DNA from 2 places in the Gluconacetobacter diazotrophicus PA1 5 genome. Region 1 is predicted to be linked to the other one. Evidence: riboswitches for the same ligand, from Rfam matches in the RefSeq annotation. Region 1 holds a riboswitch; the other holds the start of a gene.
The links. A riboswitch is a leader RNA that binds a small molecule or an ion and turns the genes downstream of it on or off. The one in region 1 is predicted to bind cobalamin.
Positions count from the first base shown of each region.

Region 1 (7,897 bases):
GGCTCCGCCGTCATCCAGGTCGTTGCGCTGACCGTCGCGCCGGACCAGGCCTATGGCACCGGACCCGTGGTCATCCTGACGCTGAAGCCGGCGCAGGTGGAGCGTCTGTCGGCCTTCATCTGGGGGGATCTGGCCTCCGGACAGGACGGTGCGCCGCGCCTGGTGGCGGTCGGGCACGATCCGGACAGCCTGTTCTATGCGGCGCGCAGCCGCTACACGCTGTTCCACACCTGCAACGGATGGGTGGCGCAGGCGCTGGGCCGGGCCGGGCTGCCGGTATCGGACCGCATGGCTGTGTTCGCCGGCCAGGTCATGGCGCGTGGCGCACGCGCGGCAAGGGCCCTGTGTCCTGTCCCGTCCGCGGCCCCGTAGATACGGGACCGGTCTCAGGGGCAGGGGGGATGGGTGCCGTCGGGGCAGACCACGTCGGTGCCGCGGGGGACGACGATGACATTGCGGTCGTGGGGCGGGTGATGGTCGCCCTCGCCGCTGGCGGAACTGCATGCGGCCAGGGGCAGCATGCCCAGGCACAGGAGGGCGGACAGGAGCGCGCGCGGTGACGGGGCGGCCGACATGTCGGGGACTTTCATGGCAGGGCGGATCGGGGAGGCCATCGCATGATCAAGCGCCCGACACCCACCCCAAGTTGCAGGCCCGCCGCGTTTTTTTCCGTTACCGGCCCAGCAGCCGGCACAGCGCCAGCGAGGCGTCGGCCCGGTTGAGGGTGTAGATATGGAAATGATCGACCCCCTCCTCGCGCAGGCGCCGGCACAGTTCGGTCGCGACCGTCGTCGTCACGATGGCACGGGCGCCGGGCTGGTCGTCCAGCCCGTCGAACAGGCGCCGCATCCAGTCCGGAACGCGTGCGCCGCACATGTCGGCAAAGCGATAGGCCTGGGCGATATTTCCCACGGGCAGGATGCCGGGCACGATTTCGGCCGTGATCCCGGCGGAAGCGGCATGGTCGCGGAAGCGCAGGAACGTTTCGGACTCGAAGAAGAATTGCGTGATCGCCCGCGTGGCGCCGGCATCGATCTTGGCCTTCAGATTGTCCAGGTCGGCGGCGGCGCTGACGGCGGCGGGATGGGTTTCGGGATAGGCGGCGACCGAAATCTCGAACGGCGCGATGCGGTGCAGGCCGGCGACCAGCGCCGCCGCGTTCGCATATCCGTCGGGATGCGGTACGTACGCGGCACCCGCCTCGGCCGGGTCGCCCCGCAGGGCCACGATATGCCGCACGCCCGCGTCCCAATAAGCGCGCGCCACCGCATCGACCTGATCGCGCGAGGCGTCGACGCAGGTCAGGTGTCCAGCCACCGGCACGGTGGTTTCGCGAACCAGCGACGCGACGATGTCCAGCGTGCGGTCGCGCGTCGATCCCCCGGCGCCATAGGTGACCGACATGAAACGCGGTGCAAGGGGCACCAGGCTGGCCACGGTCTGGCGCAGCGTCTCCGCCATCCTGTCAGTCCTGGGCGGGAAGAATTCGAACGACATTCCCAAGGGGGACGGTGTGTCGGCGGACGGATTCAGGGACATTCAACCGCTTTCATGACGCAGGGTGGTGGATCGGGGCAGCGGGTGCCGAAAGGCGGCGGCCCAGCCATAATTTGACGGTCAGTTCGCCATCCAGGTGAACCGGGGGCGCGCAGGACAGGCCGGCGGCGGCGAACCAGTCGGACATCTGCCGGTCGGTGAAGCCCAGGCGGACATGCGCGTCGCGCTCGCGCAGGTCCTCGCGGTCATGCGGGGCGAAATCCACGATCAGCAGCCGCCCGCCCGGGGCCAGCAGCCGCGCGGCCTCGGCGATCGCGGCGGCGGGGTGCTGCGCGTAATGCAGGACCTGATGCATGATCGCGACATCGGCCGATGCCGCGGGCAGCGGCAGGGCATACATGTCGCCCTGCCGCAGTTCGGCGTGCTCCAGCCCCGGTTCGGTCGTCGCCGCCTGGGCCAGCTTGGTGCGGGCCAGGCGCAGCATCGCCGGACTGCGGTCGAAGCCGACGGCGCTGTCGGCCTGGCGGCCCAGCACCTCCAGCATCCGCCCGGTGCCGGTGCCGATATCGACCAGGCGCCCGATCGGATCGGGCGCCAGCACGCGCAGGATCGCGGCCTCGACATCGCCTTCCGCCACGTGCAGCGAGCGCAGCGCGTCCCAGTTCGCGGCATGGGTTTCGAAATAATCCTCGGCCGCACTGGCGCGGACCGCTCGCACGGCTTTCAGCCGGGCGATATCGGCCTGCTGCTCGGCATCGTCCGCAGGCGTCCAGCGGTCGATCGCGGCCAGCAGCGGGGCCAGGTCGTCGGGCGGCCCCAGGGTCAGGAACACCCAGCTTCCTTCCTTGCGGCGCTCGGCCAGGCCGGCATTCACCAGGATCTTCACATGCCGCGACACGCGCGGCTGGCTTTGCCCCAGCACCTGGGCGATTTCGCCGATGGACAGTTCCATCGTGCGCAGCAGCGCCAGGATGCGCAGGCGTGTCGGGTCGGCCAGGGCCTGGAAGATGACGAGCGGGCGGGTCATGGAAGAATGAATATAACAACATCCTTATATGTGCAAATTCCAATTGACTCCTGTCGGCGTCGCGCGCCTTAATCCGCCCCGTCATGGTTCCGTGCCCCCCGTTCCGGGGCACGGCTAAGAGGGAAGCCGGTGCGACGCCGGCGCTGCCCCCGCAACTGTAGGCGGCGAGCATCGGTCCATTCGCGTCACTGGGGCGTCATGCCCCGGGAAGGCCGGACCCATTGCGCGGACCCGCGAGCCAGGAGACCTGCCATGGCCGCAAGAATCCTCCGGCGGGGTGTCCGGACGGGTCGTGACGGCACCGTGCCCGGGATGATCCGGCGCGGCTGGTGACGCGTGCCTGTTCCCCGGTCCCGCCCAACCTGACGAGGCTGTCATGACCGTTACCGTCGCCAAGATTGAAGTCGCCACCCTGGGCTTTCCCCGCATCGGCCCCCGGCGTGAACTGAAGGCGGAGCTGGAAAACCACTGGGCCGGCCGCACCGATGCCGCGTCGCTTCACGCCGCCGCAGCCCGGCTGCGTGCCGCCAACTGGGCGTGGCAGCGCGACCGGGGCGCGGATGTGATCCCGTCCAACGATTTTTCGCTCTACGACCATGTGCTGGATACGACCGTGATGGTCGGGGCGATTCCGCCGGCCTATGGCTGGACCGGCGGCACGGTCGACAGCGCGACCTATTTCGCCCTGGCGCGCGGCACCCAGGCGACGCCGGACGGGCAGGCGGACACATGCGCCCACGGCCATGCGCATGCCCACGGCGCGGGCGTGCCCGCTTCCGAAATGACCAAATGGTTCGACACCAACTACCATTACCTGGTGCCCGAATTCTCGGCCGACCAGGTGTTCCGCCTGTCCTCGACCAAGCCGGTCGATGAGTATCGCGAGGCCCGCGCCCAGGGAATCGAGACCCGGCCCGTCCTGCTGGGGCCGGTCAGCTACCTGCTGCTGGGCAAGGCGCGCGGCGGCGGCTTCGATCCACTGACGCTGCTGCCGCGCCTGCTGCCGGTCTATGTCGCGATCCTGCGGGCGCTGGCCGATGCCGGGGCGGAATGGGTGCAGATCGACGAACCCTGCCTGGTGCTGGATCTGGACGACGCGGCGCGGGCGGCCTTCGTCCAGGCCTATGCGCAGCTCGGCGCGGGGGCGGGCGAGGTGCGGCTGATGCTTGCGACCTATTTCGGGGCGCTGGGCGACAATCTGGCGACGGCGCTGTCGCTGCCGGTTCACGGTCTGCATGTCGATCTGGTCCGCGCGCCGGAACAACTGGACGCGGTTCTGGCGGGCGCGCGGCCGGACCTGGTGCTGTCGCTGGGCGTGATCGACGGGCGCAATGTCTGGCGGGCCGACCTGAACGCCATCCTGGCGCGGATCGCCCCGGCGGTGCGTGCGGGACGGACGCTCCAGCTTGCGCCGTCCTGTTCGCTGTTGCATGCGCCGCTGGACCTGGACCGCGAGACGGCGCTGGAGACGGATGTCCGGTCCTGGCTGGCCTTCGCGGTGCAGAAGATCGCCGAACTGGCCGTGCTGGCGCGCGCGTTGAACGAGGGCGAGGCCACCGTGCGCGAGGCGCTGGATGCGTCATCCGCCGCCGTCGCGTCGCGCCGGACCTCGCCGCGTATCAACGATCCTGTCGTCCAGGCGCGGCTGGCCGCGGAAGGGCCGACCGCGGCCCATCGTGCATCGGCCTTTCCCGTCCGCCGGGCGGCGCAGCGCGCGCGGCTGAAGCTGCCCGCCTATCCCACCACCACGATCGGGTCCTTCCCGCAGACCCCGGAAATCCGCCAGGCCCGCGCCGCCCATGCCAGGGGCGAGATGCCGCGCGCGGACTACGAGGCCTTCCTGCATGCCGAGATCGCCCGCGCCGTCGCCTGGCAGGAGGAGGCCGGACTGGACGTGCTGGTCCATGGCGAATTCGAACGCAACGACATGGTGCAGTATTTCGGCGAACGGCTGTCGGGCTTCGCCTTCACCCGTCATGCCTGGGTCCAGTCCTATGGATCGCGCTATGTCCGGCCGCCGATCATCTATGGGGACGTGTCGCGGCCCGAGGCGATGACCGTGGCATGGTGGCGCCATGCCCAGTCGCTGACCGCCCGCCCGATGAAGGGCATGCTGACCGGTCCGGTCACGATCCTGAACTGGTCCTTCGTCCGCGACGACCAGCCGCGCGAGACCACGTGCCGCCAGATCGCCTACGCCATCCGGGACGAGGTCGTGGACCTGGAACGGGCGGGCGCCGCCATCATCCAGATCGACGAGGCCGCGCTGCGCGAGGGGCTGCCGTTGCGGCGGGGGGAATGGCAGGCCTATCTGGACTGGGCGGTGGCTTGCTTCCGCATCGCCGCGTCCGGGGTGGCGGATGTGACGCAGATCCATACCCACATGTGCTATTCCGAGTTCAATGACATCATCGCCGCCATCGGGGCGATGGATGCCGATGTCATCTCGATCGAGACGGCACGCTCGAAGATGGAACTGCTCGATGCCTTCGTCGGGCATCGCTATCCGGCCGAAATCGGACCCGGCGTCTACGACATCCATTCCCCGCGCGTACCCACGGTGGCCGAAATGACGGCGCTGCTGGCGGCGGCGGCCGCGCGGATCGATGCCGACCAGATCTGGGTGAATCCCGATTGCGGTCTCAAGACCCGGAAATGGCCCGAGGTCCGCGCGGCGATCGCCGGGATGGTGGAGGCCGCGCGCCGGATGCGGGCGGGCGACGCGACCGGCTGACCCCGGCCTGTTGCGTCCGGACGCGGAACGATGTTGGTTGGGCGAATCCGCGTGCGATTCGCACCCACCCCCGCCCGACTGCCGGAGAAGCCCAGACGTGTCACCCCACCTGAATCGCGCCCTTGGCCCCTGGCAACTGATGTTCACGGGGCTGAGCGCCATGATCGGGTCGGGCTGGCTGTTCGGGGCCCAGCGCGCGGCCGCGACGGCGGGGCCGGCGGCCAGCCTGGCCTGGCTGCTGGGCGCGGTCATCGCGCTGGCGATCGCGGGCGTGGCCACCGAACTGGGGGGCATGTTCCCGGTGGCGGGCGGCATGGTGCGCTACGCCAACCTGACCCACGGTCCGCTGGTCGGCTTCATGGCCGCCAGCGCGAACTGGCTGTCGATCGTCAGCGTCGTACCGGTCGAGGCCGAGGCGTCGGTGCAGTATATGAGTTCCTGGTCCTTTCCCTGGGCGCGGGGGCTGTATCATGACGGCGTGCTGACGCCGCCGGGCCTGATGGCGGCGGCGGTGCTGGTGGTGGTCTATTTCCTGCTGAATTTCTGGAGCGTGCGGTTCTTCGCGCGCTTCAACGCCATGATCACGGTCTTCAAGCTGGTGGTGCCGGCCGCCACCGCGCTGGCGCTGATGGCCAGCAGCTTCCGTGCCGGCAACCTGGTGGGCGATGGTGCCGGCGGGTTCATGCCCTATGGCCTGTCGGGCATCCTGACGGCGGTTTCGACCTCGGGCATCGTCTTCGCCTTCAACGGGTTCCAGAGCCCGCTGAACCTGGCGGGGGAGGCGCGCAATCCCGCGCGCAGCATCCCCTTCGCCGTGCTGGGATCGGTCGTGCTGGCGACCGTGATCTACCTGCTGCTGCAATGCGCCTACCTGGGCGCCGTGCGGCCGGGGGCGGGGGGATGGGCCGGCCTGTCCTTTTCCTCGCCCTTCGCGCAGCTTGCCATCGCCTTCAACCTCAACTGGCTGGCGATGCTGCTGTATTTCGATGCCTTCCTCGCCCCCAGCGGCGCCGGGGCGACCCATCTGGCCAGCAGCACGCGCATGACGCTGGGCATGCAGCGCAACGGCACGATGCCCGACCTGCTGGGGCGCATCCATCCGCTCTACGGCGTGCCGCGCCCGGCGCTGTGGTTCAACCTGGGCGTGGCGTTCATCTTCCTGTTCTGCTTTCGCGGGTGGGGTATCCTGGCCTCGGTCATTTCGGTCTGTACCGTGATTTCCTACATGATGCTGCCGATCGCGGCCCTGGCGCTGCGGCGGACGCTGCCGGATCGTCTCCGGCCGGTGCGGGTGCCGGCCATGCGGGTGGTGGGCGCGCTGGCCTTCATGTTTTCCTCGCTGCTGCTCTATTGGGCGCGATGGCCGCTCAGCGGCGACATCATCCTGCTGATGCTGATGTTCCTGCCGCTCTATGCCTGGTTCCGCCGGCATGACGGGTGGGCGCGGCACCGTGCGGCCTTCCGCCATGCGGTCTGGTTCATGGCCTACCTGCCGACCATCGCGGCGCTGTCCTATGGCGGCAGTACGGCGTTCGGCGGGCGGGGCTGGATTCCCTATGGCTGGGACCTTGCGGTGGTGGCGGTCGTTTCTCTGCTGTTCTGCGAATGGGGGGTGCGCAGCGCCGTGCCCGTCCCAGACGTCTCGGTAATGGACGCGCAGGACGACGTGCCGGCCATGGAAGGGCACTGAGAAACGTATTTCGTTCCCTCAAACTATTGTGCGAGACAGGCGCCGCGCGCCCCCTTGTTCCGTCTTGTGGGCCCACCAACTCAGGTCTCGTTCATCAGCGAACGGAGGACGTCATGTCAAACGTTACAACGGACAAGATCAGCGAGACGCACGAGCTTATCTCCTCGGACAAGGTGGAGGGCACGGCGGTCTATTCCCGGGGCGGCGACCGGCTGGGCACCGTCAATCATTTCATGGTGGACAAGCGCACCGGTCATGTCGCCTACGCCGTGATGAGCTTTGGCGGATTCCTCGGGATCGGGAACAGCTACCACCCGCTGCCGTGGAAGACCCTGACCTACGATCCCGACCTCAGCGGCTATGTGGTCGACCTGACGCGGGAACAGCTCCAGGGCGCGCCGGCCTATACCGACGACACGATGCCGAACTGGGGGGACGAGATGTATGGCCACCAGATCGACGAGTATTACGATCGGTCGCTGGGCCGCTGAGCCGCATCATCATATATCGCGTCGTCATATGAAGACAGCCTGAGAATAAAAATGCCGGAATGGGGGATCGGGCCTACCTGGTCGCCCATTTCGGTCCCCGGCATTGGGCGACAGCCCGCCGGATAGACAGATGACCCGGATCGCCGTTAGTATCGGGGCCATGCTCATCCTCTCCATTTTTACAATATGTTTCGCCGGCGGTCCGCTTCCGGTCGATCTACAATCGTATTACTTCGCGTCACTGGCCCTGCTTGTGGCGCTATGCGGCGGGACCGCGATCGTCGCCAGGGTTGCGTCGCACCTTCGATGAGGACGATCTTCGGCTGCATCATCGCTGAACACAGCCTGTCCCTGGTGATCGCCGCCGGGCTGCTCTGCGGCCTGGGGTCCTGGGTGACGGCGCGGCTGTTCTTCCGCACGCTCGATACGACCGGGCTGCAGAAGTATGGCTGGCACTT
Region 1 covers NC_010125.1:2,663,243-2,671,139, reverse strand. The annotation lists gene GDI_RS12230 (DUF2459 domain-containing protein) at 1-372, shown strand, start outside; gene GDI_RS12225 (hypothetical protein) at 387-590, opposite strand; gene metF (methylenetetrahydrofolate reductase [NAD(P)H]) at 673-1,539, opposite strand; gene GDI_RS12215 (ArsR/SmtB family transcription factor) at 1,550-2,524, opposite strand; cobalamin riboswitch at 2,592-2,793, shown strand; gene metE (5-methyltetrahydropteroyltriglutamate--homocysteine S-methyltransferase) at 2,922-5,258, shown strand; gene GDI_RS12205 (APC family permease) at 5,356-6,948, shown strand; gene GDI_RS12200 (PRC-barrel domain-containing protein) at 7,062-7,439, shown strand; gene GDI_RS12190 (putative bifunctional diguanylate cyclase/phosphodiesterase) at 7,746-7,897, shown strand, end outside.

Region 2 (7,897 bases), 2.0 Mb from region 1:
GTGCCGGCCCAGGGCCGCCGACAGCCCGTCGGTACCGTTGGCGACCCACGTCACGCCGATCCCGTCCCGCGCCAGGCCATCGCGAACATAGGCGGCCGTATGAGGATCGTCTTCGACCAGGAGCAACCGGACAGGGGAAGGAACATGGGTCATGGGGCCCCGCCGAGGATAAAGCCGCCCTCCCCCTCGTAAAGGGCGTCCACGGTAGATTGGGATTTTTTAAGATAGGCCGGATCAGGTGCTTGCGGACGACGATCCTAACCATCGACCCGCTGCGCCCGGACGATGGCGTCCAGGAACATGCGCGCGCAGGAATCCCAACTGAAGCGTGCCGCATGGGCGCGACAGGCCGCGCGGTCGCCCTTCAGCGCGGCCAGGATATTGGTCCGCAGGTCCGGGCCGATCGCCCCAACCGCCGAGACCCCGGGCGGCAGGATGTCGCGCGGGCCCGTCACGTCGAACGCCGCGACCGGCAGGCCGCAGGACAGGGCTTCCAGGATCACCAGCCCGAACGTGTCGGTCAGGCTGGGAAACACGAACACGTCGCTGGCGGCATAGGCCGCCGCCAGGTCGGCACCGTCCAGGTAACCGGTGAACACGACGCCGGGGTAGCGCGCAGCCAGTTCGGCGCGGTCCGGCCCGTCCCCCACCACGATCCTGGTCCCCGGCAGGTCGAGATCGAGGAAGGCCGTCAAATTCTTCTCGACCGCCACCCGCCCGACCGAGAGCAGATAGGGCCCCGGCACGCCGTGGAGCGCCTGCCAGTCATGCCCGGTCGTGCCGGGGCGGAACCGGTCGGCATCGACACCGCGCGTCCAGCATTCCAGGTGCCGGAAGCCGCGATCGTTCAATTCCCCCAGCATGCTGGGGGTCGGCACCAGTGTCAGTGCCGCCGCCGCATGGAACCAGCGCAGGAAGCGGTAGGGCAGACGTGTCGAAAGACCGGTGCGCGCGCGGATATATTCCGGAAAGCGCGTATGGAACGAGGTCGTGAAGCATCGCCCGTTACGGATCGCCCAGCGGCGGGCGGCCAGGCCCAGCGGGCCCTCGGTCACGATATGGATCGCGTCGGGCCGGAATTCCGCGATCAGCCGGGACATCTCCCGCCCGGGCAGGATGCTCAGCCGGATTTCCGGATAGGTCGGGCACGGCACGGTGCGGAACAGGTGTGGACCGACGACCCGAACGATCTGGCCCATCGCCCGCAATTCGTCGCTGAGGCGCGAGATGGTGCGGACCACGCCGTTGACCTGGGGATACCAGGCATCGCTGACGATCAGGATGCGCAAGGCACGCGGAGCCACCGTGACGCGCGGTGCCGTGTCGAGAACCGCAAGCTGCGCCGTCATTCAGGCACCGGCCGGGAACAGGAACGAGGCCAGGCGCGACGGCGCCCCGGTCCGGCGGCGGACATCGGTCATGTCCAGCAATTCCATGCTGCCGTCATGATGTTCCACCAGGGCGCTGCAGCTTTCGACCCAGTCGCCGTCATTCATGTAGAGTATCCCGTCCAGATCCTTGATGACGGCATGATGGATGTGGCCGCAGATCACGCCGTCCACCCCGCGCCGCCGGGCCTCGTCCGCCACGGCGGTCTCGAACCGGTCGATGGCCATCAAGGCGCCCTTCACCTGCCGCTTCAGCCATTGCGACAGCGACCGATAGGGCAGGCCCAGGCGGCGGCGCACCTGGTTGAACCAGCGATTGACGACCAGCGCCACGGTATAGGCCCGGTCGCCCAGCATCGCCAGGAACGGGGCATAGCGGACCACGCTGTCGAATTCATCCCCATGCAGGACGAGGAACCTCTTGCCCGAAGCGGTCACGTGCTCGACCTGCCCGCACAGCCTGATGCCCGCGACTTCCAGCCTGTGAGGCAGCAGGCGGCGGAAAATTTCGTCATGATTGCCCGGGATATAGAAAATCTCGGTCCCCGTGCGGCCCATGCGCAGGATCAGGTTCACGACGTCGTCGTGATGGGCGTTCCAGAACCAGGACCGCTTGAGCTTCCATCCGTCGATGATGTCACCGACCAGATAGAGACGCTGGCATGTCACGTTGCGCAGGAATTCCGCCAGCAGGTCCGCGCGGCAGTCGCGCGTGCCCAGATGAACGTCCGAAAGGAAGACGGCCCGATAGCTGGCGGAGGCGGGTCGGTCGTTCAGAATCACGTTCATCGCGAACAGCACACCCTGATGAGAGACGGGCCCCTTCTAGCCGCATCCCCCCGTTTCTTTTATGTATCTTTCGTGAAATCCCGACGCGGGACATCACCTGCCGCCAATAGCATGCCCACCCGCGGAACACTGAAAAATCGTGTCGGACTTGACAAGAAGATCTGGTACGATTAGAAGTATTTCGACGGTTCCTTCTTGTCAGAAGGATTAAAAGGGAACGAAGTGCGGATTACGGTCCAATGCTTCGGCTGTCCCCGCAACTGTAAGCGGTATGTCTGTGCGTCGCCGGATATCATGGTCCGGACCACTGGGAACACTCATCCCGGGAAGGTTATGCAGGACGTGATGCCGCAAGCCAGGAGACCTGCCGTCTGCATTGGTTGCGACCGGGAACTGTCGGGCGGGGTGTCCTGACGGTGTGGTGTCATCGTCCGTCGCACAGACGGGCGGCCTTATGACAGTACGCTCTCGTGGCAACGATGATGTGACCGCGAGACCTGGACCTGATGAGTGTTTTCCGTAATCTGTTGATCGCTTCGAGCACGTTCGTGGCGATGGGAACCTGCGTGGCGCAGGCTGACGAGCCCGCGAAGCAAGCTGCCCCGGCCAAGCGATCGAAGCCACATGTTGTCCAGGGCGGCGACCAGGCCGGCAAGTCGAAGCCCGCGACCACGTCATCGAACGTCCCGGCCCGGACATCCAGCCCCGCCGTTTCCACGCAGACCGCCGAACTGCCCGAACTGATCAGTGTCAGTGCCGCGCGCCGGCCGACCTCGGTCGACGATATCGGCACCAGCATGACGATCGTGACCGAACAGCAGATCCAGACCCAGCAGCGCCGGGGACTGGCCGATATCCTGGAGCGCCAGCCGGGCCTGAACGTCGTGCAGACGGGTGGCCCCGGGGGGACGACATCCATTTTCATGCGCGGCAACAACGCGAACGAGGTCAAGGTCCGTCTGGACGGCATGGACGTCAATGACGGCAGTTCCGCCCAGGGTATGTTCGACGCCGCCCAGTTCATGACGGACGGCATGGGACGGATCGAGATCCTGCGCGGCCCGCAAAGCGGCCTGTATGGCGCGGATGCCATGGCAGGCGTGATCGATATCACCACGGCGCAGGGGGAAGGCCGCTTCAAGCCCTTCGTCCGGATCGAAGGCGGCGGATACGGCACCTTCAACCAGGTCTTCGGCGCGCGCGGCAGCAAGGGGCGCTTCCATTACAACGTTGAATTTTCCCATTACCGAATGGACGGATTCAACAACATCCCGTCTTATATCGAGCGCGCCTACAACGCCGACTGGCGGCAGCGCCACGAAGGCAATCGCAACGACAACCGCAGCGCCAATATCCGCCTGGGGTATGATGTTGCCCGCAATTTCGACCTGGGCCTGACGACCCGCCTGATACAGGGAAACAACCACAGCTATTCCCTCTATGACCTGCAAAACGAGTATTTCGGATATTCCGGCGTGCGCGAACAAAACAACACGAACGAGGCGATCGTGCGGGGTACGGCGCATCATGTCTCGTTCAACGGGCTGTTCGACCAGGTGATCGGCCTGGGATACATGACCAACCGCAATCGCTGGACGGAGACGGGAACGAGCTATGGCAGCCCGATCAACCCCGATCCCGATTACTACCGTTCCGACCGGTTGAAGATCGACTGGCACGGCACGTTCAATTTCCGGCAGTACGGTCAGTTCATGGTCGGCGCCGAACATTTCCACGAGACATTCAATACCAGCCAGGCCGGCGGCATTTCTGGTCCCGGATATGACACGTCCGCCGGCATGGACACGACCGCCGGATACGGGCAGTACCAGGGAAACTGGAACCACATCCTGTATGGCGCCGCCAATATCCGGTATGATGCGAATTCACGATACGGCAACCATGTGACCTGGCGCGTGGCGCCCGCCATCCATGTTCCGGGCACCGGCACCATCATCAAGGCCAGCGCCGGTTCCGGATTTCATGGACCGTCCCTGTACCAGCTCTTCGCCAACCAGGGCGGGTACGGGTATTCCGAAAAGGGCAATCCGAACCTGAAGGCCGAACAACTGATCGGCTATGACGCCGGGGTCGAGCAGAAGCTGCTGCATGATAGCCTGAATTTCGGCGCGACCTGGTATGACAACCGGGTCCGGAACCTGATCCAGTCGACCCTGTCCATTGATTCCTCCTATAACTACAACTATTCGTACGCCAACGTGGACCGGGCGCGCATGTACGGCGTGGAGGCCTTCCTGAACTGGAAGGCACGCCGCGACCTGCAGTTCAACCTGAGCTACACCTGGACCCATGCGCGCAACGAGACGGACGATACGGAACTGCAGCGCCGTCCCCAGCATAAATTCAACTTCAACACGACATGGACGCCCATCCAGGACCTGACCTTTTCGGGAAACATCCTGTACACCAGCGCCTGGCGCGACCTGCCGGTCATCGGCAGCGAATCATGCAGCGTATGCGCCAAGGGGCATGGCTATTTTACGATCGATATCGCCGCCAATTACAAGATCAACAGATATGTCTCGGTCTATGCGCGCGCGGACAACCTGCTGAACAGGCAATATGAGGACCCGATCGGCTACCTGCAGCCCGGGCGCGCGGGCTATGGCGGCTTTACGCTGAATTACTGACATGAAACGGGCGCTCTGGGGCATGGTGGCGGGTTTGCTGGCATGGACCAGCGCGGGCCAGGGCCGGCCGTTGCCCCGGGTGGCGTCCCTGAACCTCTGCACGGACCAGCTTGTCCTGATGCTGGCCGAACCGGAGCAGATCGTCGGGCTGAGCCCGATTGCGCGGGACTGCTGGAGTTCCGTTCTGTGCGAACAGGCCCGCCATGCCCCCGTCATGCGGCCGACGGCGGAAAATATCGTCTCGGCCCGCCCCGACGTGGTGCTGGGGGGCGTCTATACGGCGGCGGTCGCCATGCAGGCGGCGCGGGAGGAAGGGGCCCGGGTCATTGCCTTTCCCCCCGTCAAGGCGCTGGCGGATATTCCCGCCCAGATCATGACGGTGGCGAATGCGGTCGGGGCGCCGGAGCGCGGGCGGGCGCTTGCCGATGCCTTCGTCGTCCGCCTTGCGTCCCTTTCGGCGGACCGCCGGCCCGATGATCCCACCGCCGCCATTTATGCCGCGAACGGCTTTGTCATGCACGGCGGATCGCTGCCGGACGACGTGCTGGCCCATGCCGGTTTTCGGAACTATGCGACCACCATGGGCCTGGCGCCATCGCCCCGCCTGCCCATGGAAGTGCTGATCGCCCATCCGCCCGACCTGCTGATTCTGGATCGTTCCGGCCAGGGCCATTCGCTGGCGCAGGCCCTGCTGGACCATCCGGCCTTGCAGCAGGCTTTCGCGGGACGTCACCATCTGGACCTGCCCGCGCGCCTGTGGCTGTGTGGCCTGCCACAGACATTGGACAGTATCGCCATGCTGCGTGCCGCGCGCCAGGACCTTGGACCATCGCCGTGACGTCCGCCCGGAAGATCCTCTGGCTCAACGTCCTGCTGGCCGTGGCGGTGGTGGGCCTGTCCTGCGCCTCGCTGATGTGGGGCGAGACGCGGCTGTCCTTCCTCACCGCGCTGAGGGACATGGCGGCGGGCCGGCATACGGCGGGCGCGATCATCGTCGGCCAGTTGCGCCTGCCCCGCACCCTGCTGGCCGTCGTGGTGGGGGGCGTCCTGGGATTGTCCGGCGCCGTGCTGCAGGGCTACCTGCGCAACCCGCTGGCCGATCCGGGCATCCTTGGCGTGTCGGGCGGGGCGGCGCTGGGGGCCGTCATCGTCTTTTATACGGGATTGATGCAGGTCTCCGTGGCCATCCTTCCGCTGGGCGGACTGGCCGGCGCGCTGTGCGCCACCGCGATATTGATGGGGCTGGTCGGGCGCAGCGGCGCGCTGGTCCTGCTGCTGGCCGGTGCGGCGCTCAGCAGCTTTGCCGCCGCCCTGACGGCCCTGACGCTGAATCTGGTGCCCAGCCCCTATGCCTCGTTCGAAATCATGCACTGGGTCATGGGATCGCTGACGGACCGGACGTTCACGCATGTCTGGATCAGCCTGCCGGGCGCGATCTGCGGCACCCTGCTGATGCTGTCGGCCGGACGCGCGCTGGATGCGCTGACGCTGGGCGAGGATGTGGCGGAAAGCCTCGGCTTCCGGCTGTTCGGGCTGCGGGGCGTCCAGACGCGGATCGTGCTGGGATGCGCGCTGGCGGTCGGGTCCTGCGTCGCCGTTTCGGGGGCAATCGGGTTTGTCGGCCTGGTCGTGCCGCATCTCCTGCGGTCCCTGACGGGCTACCAGCCGTCGCGCCTGCTGCTGCCGTCCCTGCTGGGGGGAAGCTGCCTGCTTCTGCTGGCGGATATGGTGGTGCGCCTGGTGACGGTGGGACCGGAACTGCAACTGGGCGTGCTGACGGCGCTGGTCGGCGCGCCGGTTTTCTTCGCCCGGGTCATCATGCTGAAGAGGACGGCGTCATGATCCTGATGCAGGCACAGGATATCTCGTTGACGCGCGGCGGTCGCAAGGTCGTCGATGCGGCATCCCTGACATTGGAGGCCGGGCGCGTCATGGGCCTGATCGGCCCCAACGGCGCGGGAAAAAGTACCGCCCTGCGCATGCTGGCGGGGCTGCTGAAGCCCGATTACGGTCATGTCCGGCTGCAGGATCGCGATATCGGCCGGATCGGGGCGGAGATGCGCGCCCGGCAGGTGGCCTTCATCCCGCAGGACGGGCAGAAACCGCCCCCCATGCCGGTACGGGCGCTGGTGGCCCTGGGGCGCCTGCCGCACGGACAGGCGGGCGAACGGGCGGCCGGCCATCCGGCCGTGGAGGACGCGCTGGCCGCGACCGACATGCTGGAACTGCAGAATCGTCCGGCCAGCCACCTGTCGGGCGGCGAACGGGCGCGGATGAACCTGGCCCGCGCGCTGGCCACCAGCACGCCGGTCATCCTGGCGGACGAACCCATCGCGGCCCTCGATCCCGCCCATGCCCTGTCGATGATGCAGTTGTTTCGCGTTCTGGCGGCCCAGGGCAAGGGGATCGTCGTCGTGTTGCACGACCTGGCCCTGGCGGCCCGGTTCTGTGATGAACTGGTGCTGATGCACCAGGGCCGTGTCGTCCGGCATGGCCTGCCCGAACAGGTCCTGCAGGATACCATCATGGGGTCCGTCTATGGCGTGACGGTCAAGCGGATCGAAAATGCCGTGATCCCGTGGGCATTGTGCCGCTGATGCCCACGGAATCAGGCATCGCGACCGTGACGGCTGCCGCTTCCGTCCTGCTGGTGCGCCACCCCCCGGTCCAGGTCGCGGCCGGCCTGTGCTACGGCCGGCTGGATGTCGGGTTGCTGCCGGGATGGGAAGCGCGGGCCAACGGCCTGGCCGTGCTGGCCCGGGGTGCCGCGATCCGCATGATCCACAGCGCGCCCGCCACGCGATGCCGGCTGGTCGCCGAGCGGCTGGCCCGGGCGACCGGGCAGACGCTGCGGATCGATCCGCGCCTGGCGGAGCTGGATTTCGGCGCCTGGGAGGGCACGCCCTGGGCGGCCCTCGACCGCGCGGCACTGGATGAATGGGCCGCCGACCCCGAAGGCTTCGCGCCGCCCGGCGGCGAAAGCGGCGGCGCGCTGCGCCGCCGGGTCACGGCATTCTGGACCGACCTGCGCGATGCGGGACAGGCCGCCTGCGTCCTGACCCATGGCGG
Region 2 covers NC_010125.1:671,355-679,251, reverse strand. The annotation lists gene GDI_RS03175 (response regulator transcription factor) at 1-153, opposite strand, end outside; gene GDI_RS03170 (glycosyltransferase family 4 protein) at 258-1,289, opposite strand; gene GDI_RS03165 (UDP-2,3-diacylglucosamine diphosphatase) at 1,350-2,177, opposite strand; cobalamin riboswitch at 2,346-2,563, shown strand; gene GDI_RS03160 (TonB-dependent receptor plug domain-containing protein) at 2,684-4,828, shown strand; gene GDI_RS03155 (ABC transporter substrate-binding protein) at 4,830-5,666, shown strand; gene GDI_RS03150 (FecCD family ABC transporter permease) at 5,663-6,670, shown strand; gene GDI_RS03145 (ABC transporter ATP-binding protein) at 6,667-7,425, shown strand; gene GDI_RS03140 (histidine phosphatase family protein) at 7,425-7,897, shown strand, end outside.
Region 2: it holds a riboswitch for cobalamin, as region 1 does, so the genes downstream of both, GDI_RS03160 (TonB-dependent receptor plug domain-containing protein) here and metE (5-methyltetrahydropteroyltriglutamate--homocysteine S-methyltransferase) in region 1, are expected to answer to the same signal.